One region of the Vibrio sp. J502 genome, then DNA from elsewhere that is predicted to be linked to it. Evidence: predicted binding sites of a transcription regulator. Region 1 holds the regulator's gene; the other holds the start of a gene.
The links. Region 1 encodes MetJ, which represses methionine synthesis genes. Its sites were predicted from a motif close to TTAGACNTNTANANGTCTAA; they were not measured.
Positions count from the first base shown of each region.

Region 1 (3,432 bases):
CTGTGAAACACCGGCTTCGGCCAACGCTTCTTCGCCCATCGCTCGGTGAGTCATCGAAGCGGGGTGGCAGATTAAGCTCTCCACGCCTCCTAATGATTCTGCCAGTGAGAATAATGTTAACTGAGAGACAAAATATTTGAGCTGTTCAAAGCTGCCCGCAAACTCAAAACTTAGCATAGATCCAAAGCCAGATTGCTGCTTTTTCGCTATCTCATGGCCAGGATGCTCTGGCAAACTCGGGTGATAAATGACCTTTACTAAGGCTTCGCTTTGCAGATAGTCCAAAATGGCACGTGAGCTTTCCTCATGGACGCGCATTCTTGCGCCTAAGGTACGAATGCCACGCAGCGTCATATAGCTATCAAAAGGGGTTCCCGTTGAGCCAAGGCAGTTGCCCCACCATGCTAGCTCTTCAGCGTGCTGCTCTGTTTTGGTGATAACAACTCCGCCAATCACATCGGAGTGGCCGTTGATGAATTTGGTGGTGGAGTGGATGACAAAATCTGCGCCCAACTCTAATGGTTTTTGGAACACTGGCGTTAAGAAGGTGTTGTCAACCGCCACTAATGCACCGACGGCGTGTGCTTGTTGGCAAATATCAGCAATATCTACCACGCGAACTAATGGGTTGGATGGGGTTTCAATGAGTACCAATTTGGGTTTTTTCGCCAAAGCGGCCTGCAAAGCGTTTGGATCGGATTGATCAATAAAGAGTGTCTTAAAATCGCCTTTTTTGGCGCGTGTATTAAACAGGCGATATGTGCCACCGTAACAGTCATGCGGGGCCACAATCAGATCGTCAGGACTTAAAAAGGCGGAAACCCATAGATTCAGCGCCGAAGTGCCACAGTTAGTCACCACCGCGCCTTGACCCGATTCGAGTTCAAACAACGCTTTTTCGAGCAGACCTCGATTCGGGTTGCCAGAGCGTGTGTAATCGTATTTAGGCACTTCACCAAACGCAGGAAAGCTATAATTTGTCGAAAGATAAATTGGAGGCACAACAGCATGATATTGAGAGTCGGATTCAATACCGGTTCTAACGGCGATGGTGGCTGGCTTGCGAGTGGTCATGACGGTTTCCTTACTTAATAAACTCAATAAACTGACTTTTATTGAGGGGGTTCCTGCCTTATTCGGGGACAACTAAGGTGGCAATTTCAATTGTCTAGAGTATTAGCTATATCCGATAGTGCGCTATATTGCTATCTCTCAGTCGATAATGGCACACTTTACTGAACCAAAAAGAAGACGTCAATATATCCAGACGTCTATATATCTTTGCTTGTGGCGGTAAATCCCGCTAAAATCCAACTTTCAAATTTTTAACGACCAATTACGATAACGAAGGTGCGCAATGGCAGACTGGAATGGGGAATACATTAGCCCATATGCTGAACATGGGAAGAAGAGTGAGCAAGTCAAAAAAATCACCGTTTCAATCCCATTGAAAGTGTTGAAAGTATTAACTGATGAGCGCACTCGCCGTCAAATCAATAACTTACGCCACGCAACGAACAGTGAGCTGCTGTGTGAAGCCTTCTTGCATGCTTATACTGGTCAACCTTTACCGACCGACGAAGATTTGAGAAAAGATCGTCCAGACGATATTCCGACGGAAGCAAAAGCATTAATGACCGCCATGGGCATTGAATTTGAAGCGTATGATGATGAAGAAGTGTAGCGCGTAATTGCGGTACAACGAGATAAAATAGAGAGGATACTGGGTAAGTTGCCATTGTGACTTTGGCTCTGTGTCTCAGAATATAAAAAAACCGCTGAAAGTCAGCGGTTTTTTTTCGAGCGAGGCATTTAGCCGCTCAAGCTTGTGATTATTCTTGCATGTAATTGACAGGCATCTCGATTCGAGCGACGCCAGAGTCAACCGCTGCTTGAGCAACCGCTTTAGCAACACGAGGCAGTAGGCGTGGGTCCATCGGTTTTGGAATGATGTATTCAGGGCCGAAACTTAACGCTTTTACGCCTGCAGCTTTCAACACTTCAGCCGGCACTTCTTCTTTAGCCAGTTCACGTATCGCCTCAACGGCGGCTAGCTTCATTTGGTCATTAATTTCACTAGCACGGACATCCAAAGCGCCACGGAAAATAAATGGGAAGCACAACACATTGTTGACTTGGTTTGGATAATCGCTACGACCTGTGCCGAGAATTAAATCGTCACGTACCGCGCGTGCGAGTTCCGGTTTAATTTCCGGATCCGGGTTTGAGCAAGCAAATACGATCGGTTTATCGGCCATTAATTTTAGCGCTTCGGCAGGCAGCAGGTTGGGGCCTGACACACCTAGGAATAAGTCAGCGCCTTCAATCACATCTTCCAGTGTGCGTTTGTCGGTGTTATTAGCGAACAACTGCTTATATTCATTAATGTCATCGCGACGAGTATGAATCACACCTTTGCGATCAAGCATGTAGATTTTTTCACGCATTGCGCCGCACTTAATCAGTAGTTCCATGCAAGCGGTGGCTGCTGCGCCAGCGCCAAGACAGACGATAGTGCATTCGTTGAGTTTCTTGCCTTGCAGTTCAATCGCATTGAGCATGCCAGCGGCGGTAACAATCGCAGTGCCGTGTTGATCGTCATGGAAAACAGGCACATTACAGCGCTCGATCAAGCGGCGTTCAATCTCAAAGCAATCTGGTGCTTTGATATCTTCTAAGTTGATGCCGCCAAAGGTGTCGGCGATGTTGGCAACCGTATCGACAAATTCATCGATTGTGCGGTGTTTTACTTCAATATCAATTGAATCAAGCCCAGCAAAGCGTTTAAACAGTAGCGCTTTTCCTTCCATGACGGGCTTGGAAGCCATCGGACCTAAGTTACCTAAACCAAGAATAGCCGTGCCGTTTGAGATCACAGCGACGGTGTTGCCTTTCGCAGTGTATTTATAAACGTTGTCGATGTTCTGTGCGATTTCACGAACCGGTTCAGCAACGCCCGGGCTGTAAGCTAAAGCAAGGTCTTCAGCCGAGTCGGCAGGCTTAGTTAGTGAAATGGCAATTTTACCCGCGGTTGGGTAAGCATGGTAATCGAGTGCGCGTTGGCGAAATTGTTCTTCTGCCGTTAATTCTTGGTGAGTGTCATCAGACATAGGTATAAGTGCTCGTGTTGGATTGGAAAAGGTCCATAATTCTAATGGATGTCGCTCAAACTTCCTAGGCGGGAACCTGACGTGCTTCATCAAAAAATGGAGAAAATGTCGCAGATAAGACCAGTGCGTACTGACAACTATACAAAAAATGCCAACAAAAAAGGATGCCGAAGCATCCTTTTTTAATTTTCTAGCAAAAAAGAGATTATTTGCTAGAAAGAGCACCGAAACGCTTGTTGAAGCGATCTACACGGCCGCCAGTATCAACGATACGTTGCTTACCAGTGTAGAATGGGTGACATTTGTCACACACGTCTAGGTG
Region 1 covers NZ_CP104554.1:3,112,992-3,116,423, forward strand. Annotated here, with positions in the region: gene N5E84_RS14485 (O-succinylhomoserine (thiol)-lyase) at 1-1,074, opposite strand, end outside; gene metJ (met regulon transcriptional regulator MetJ) at 1,358-1,684, shown strand; gene N5E84_RS14495 (malic enzyme-like NAD(P)-binding protein) at 1,833-3,110, opposite strand; gene rpmE (50S ribosomal protein L31) at 3,316-3,432, opposite strand, start outside.

Region 2 (3,432 bases), 650 kb from region 1:
TACTCACTCCTTGTAATTCGTAACACTCTGATTAGCTAGGGCTCGCTTACCGGTCCGTAGTTTTACTTGGCGTCCTTCTTCAATAATCATTGAACCTGTTTGTTCAAACTTGTTCGGCTGACTTTAAGCTATTGTGTGATTATTTGTGTACATGAATGACTTTCTTTGGGGTGTGCGAGAGCCATCATCACACCTTCATTTGAATAGGGTTCGCCAGCTTTTTAAATAAGTGTTACTAAAGCTATCCATAGTGATATTTCACCATAGTTCAACAGCCTTAATTAGATCATATTTTTTTAAATTGGTATTACAGTAGATATAGAGAGAGGAGTAACAAAGTAAAGATAGCAAAAGCCGATGTTCTAGAACATCGGCTAGAGGTAAAATTGGTTTGATCAGTCATTACTGACAGTTTTCTTTCTACATTGACGATTTTTCAGCTTGTTTTGCTTTATCTATCAATGGGGTAATTGTTGAACCTTGAATAAGTATTGAGAACACCACGACAGCGTATGTCATAACAAGGATTATCTCTTTTACATCAATAAGCTTGTCTGGGATAACTAATATGCCAGATGGGATAGAAAGTGCCATTGCTAGTGCTAGCCCACCTCGTAGCCCTCCCCAAGTTAGTATCTTTATTGACCATGGATTGTAGGAGCGGTAACGCTTGAAGCCGATGTAAGAGAAAAAAACGCTTAGATAGCGAGCAGATAAGACAAGAGGAATGGCGAAAGCCATCAATATCCAGTCCTCTTCATGGAATTTGAAAAGTAGCATCGACATACCGATAAGTAGGAAGAGCACACCATTCAAAAATTCGTCAACCAATTCCCAAAAGTGGTCAAGGTGTTCTTCACTTTCTTTTGAAAAGCCAATGAAGCGTGTCCAGTTGCCAATCATTATCCCTGATACAACCATAGCTAAAGGTCCGGAAACATGAATAACATCTGCAAAAACATAGCCAGCAGTCGGTATACCAATGGTTAAAAGCAGTTCCATTGAGTGATCATCGGTGGCGCTGATGAGGTAGTGGAATAATAGCCCAAGAGCTAGGCCATACAGGATGCCCCCCATTGCCTCTTGAATAAACAACATAGTTACACTACCTATGGTTGGTGCTTCTGTACCAAATGCAATAGTGAAAATAGTGACAAAGATAACCAAACCAAAACCATCATTAAAGAGCGATTCTCCCTCGATTTGGGTTGAAATACGTTTTGGTGCATTTAACTTTTTAACAATAGCTAATACGGCTATTGGGTCTGTTGGTGATATGAGTGCACCAAATAGCAGACAGTAAACGAGATCGAAGTGAATACCGATAAATTGACAGAAGGCGTATAGCCCAAAACCGATGAAGAAGGTTGAAAATAGCGTTGCGCCTAGCGCAAGAACCGCGATTTCCCATTTCTGATCTTTTAGGTTGGGTAATTTGATGCCTAGGCCACCAGCGAAAAGTAGAAAACCGAGTATTCCTTTGAGCAGAAAATTTTCAAAGTTAATACTGTTGACGGTTTCTGTCGCTATTTGAGTTAGATGAAACCAATCATTTTGACCTGCAACTAAGATCAATAATGACAACATCATCGATCCTGCTGTAATGGCGATAGTGGTTTGCATATTGCCTATCTTACTGTTTAGAAAGGCAATCAACATTGCTGCTCCTGATAGGAAGCATAAAGTGTAATAGACAGACATTGTTTTCTCGTCGTGTAACAAAATATGAATGAAATTCTCCTTGGATGATGTACAAATAGCAAACACTTTTTAGCCATGATTGCAGATGTATCAAACGATAATTAAAGTGAAGTTTAGACGTCTAGATTTCTAATGGTTATATGATAGGATGAGCGAATAACCAAAAGGAATGAGGCTGTACTGTGGGAAGAGAAGTTAGAAGTCAAATTGAAGCTCAATTGCAACAGAGAATATTATTGATTGATGGTGGCATGGGCACCATGATTCAGAGCTATAAATTGGAAGAGCAAGATTATCGCGGAGATCGCTTTGCCCATTGGCCAAGCGATCTGAAAGGAAATAATGACCTTCTCGTCTTGACGCAGCCTCAGTTAATCAAAGAAATTCATAGTGCTTACTTGGAAGCAGGTGCTGATATCCTAGAGACGAATACCTTCAACGCGACGAGCATCGCAATGGCCGACTACGATATGCAAGCCATTAGCAATGAGATCAATTTCGCTGCTGCAAATCTTGCACGCCAAGCTGCTGACGAATGGACGGCGAAAACGCCTGATAAACCTCGTTACGTGGCGGGAGTGCTAGGGCCAACAAACCGCACTTGCTCGCTCTCCCCTGACGTGAATGACCCTGGGTTTCGAAATATCAGCTTTGAGCAATTAGTTGAAGCTTACTCAGAATCAACACGTGCTTTAATTCGTGGCGGCAGCGACTTAATTTTGATTGAAACCATTTTCGATACTTTAAATGCTAAAGCCTGTGCCTTTGCGGTGGATTGTGTGTTTGAAGAGTTGGGTTACAAACTGCCCGTGATGATCTCAGGGACAATCACCGATGCCTCTGGTCGAACGCTTTCTGGGCAAACAACCGAAGCCTTTTATAATGCACTGCGACACGTTGAGCCTATCTCATTTGGTTTGAACTGCGCACTCGGTCCGGATGAATTGCGCCAATACGTTGAAGAGCTATCACGTATTTCTGAATGTTATGTCTCGGCTCATCCCAATGCGGGGTTGCCTAACGCATTCGGTGAGTATGATCTTGAAGCTGATGAGATGGCGCAGCACATCGGGGAATGGGCGCGAGCGGGATTCTTGAACCTTGTTGGTGGCTGTTGTGGAACCACTCCTGAGCACATTAGACAAATGGCAAAAGTGGTCGAAGGTGTGAAACCAAGAGCGTTACCCGATATTCCAGTGGCTTGTCGTCTATCCGGTCTAGAGCCGCTGACGATTACCAAAGAGAGCTTATTCATCAACGTAGGTGAGCGAACTAACGTCACTGGTTCTGCGCGTTTTAAGCGTTTAATCAAAGATGAGCAGTATGATGAGGCGCTGCATGTTGCTCGAGAGCAGGTCGAAAACGGTGCACAAATCATCGATATCAATATGGATGAAGGGATGTTGGATGCGCAAGCTTGCATGGTCCGCTTTCTCAATTTATGCGCTTCTGAGCCGGATATTTCCAAAGTACCAATCATGGTTGATTCTTCTAAGTGGGAGGTGATTGAAGCAGGTCTCAAATGCATTCAAGGCAAAGGGATTGTGAACTCGATTTCCCTCAAGGAGGGAAAAGAGAAGTTTGTTGAACAAGCTAAACTCATTCGCCGCTATGGTGCTGCTGTGATCGTGATGGCGTTTGATGAAGTAGGCCAAGCGGATACCCGTGAGCGAAAACTTGAAATTTGTACCAAAGCTTATCGAATTTTGGTTGATGAGGTTGGTTTCCCTG
Region 2 covers NZ_CP104554.1:2,467,387-2,470,818, reverse strand. Annotated here, with positions in the region: gene N5E84_RS11330 (cation:proton antiporter) at 421-1,701, opposite strand; gene metH (methionine synthase) at 1,884-3,432, shown strand, end outside.
Region 2: a site for MetJ is predicted at 1,815-1,834, ahead of metH (methionine synthase). Genes of this name have one in related genera too.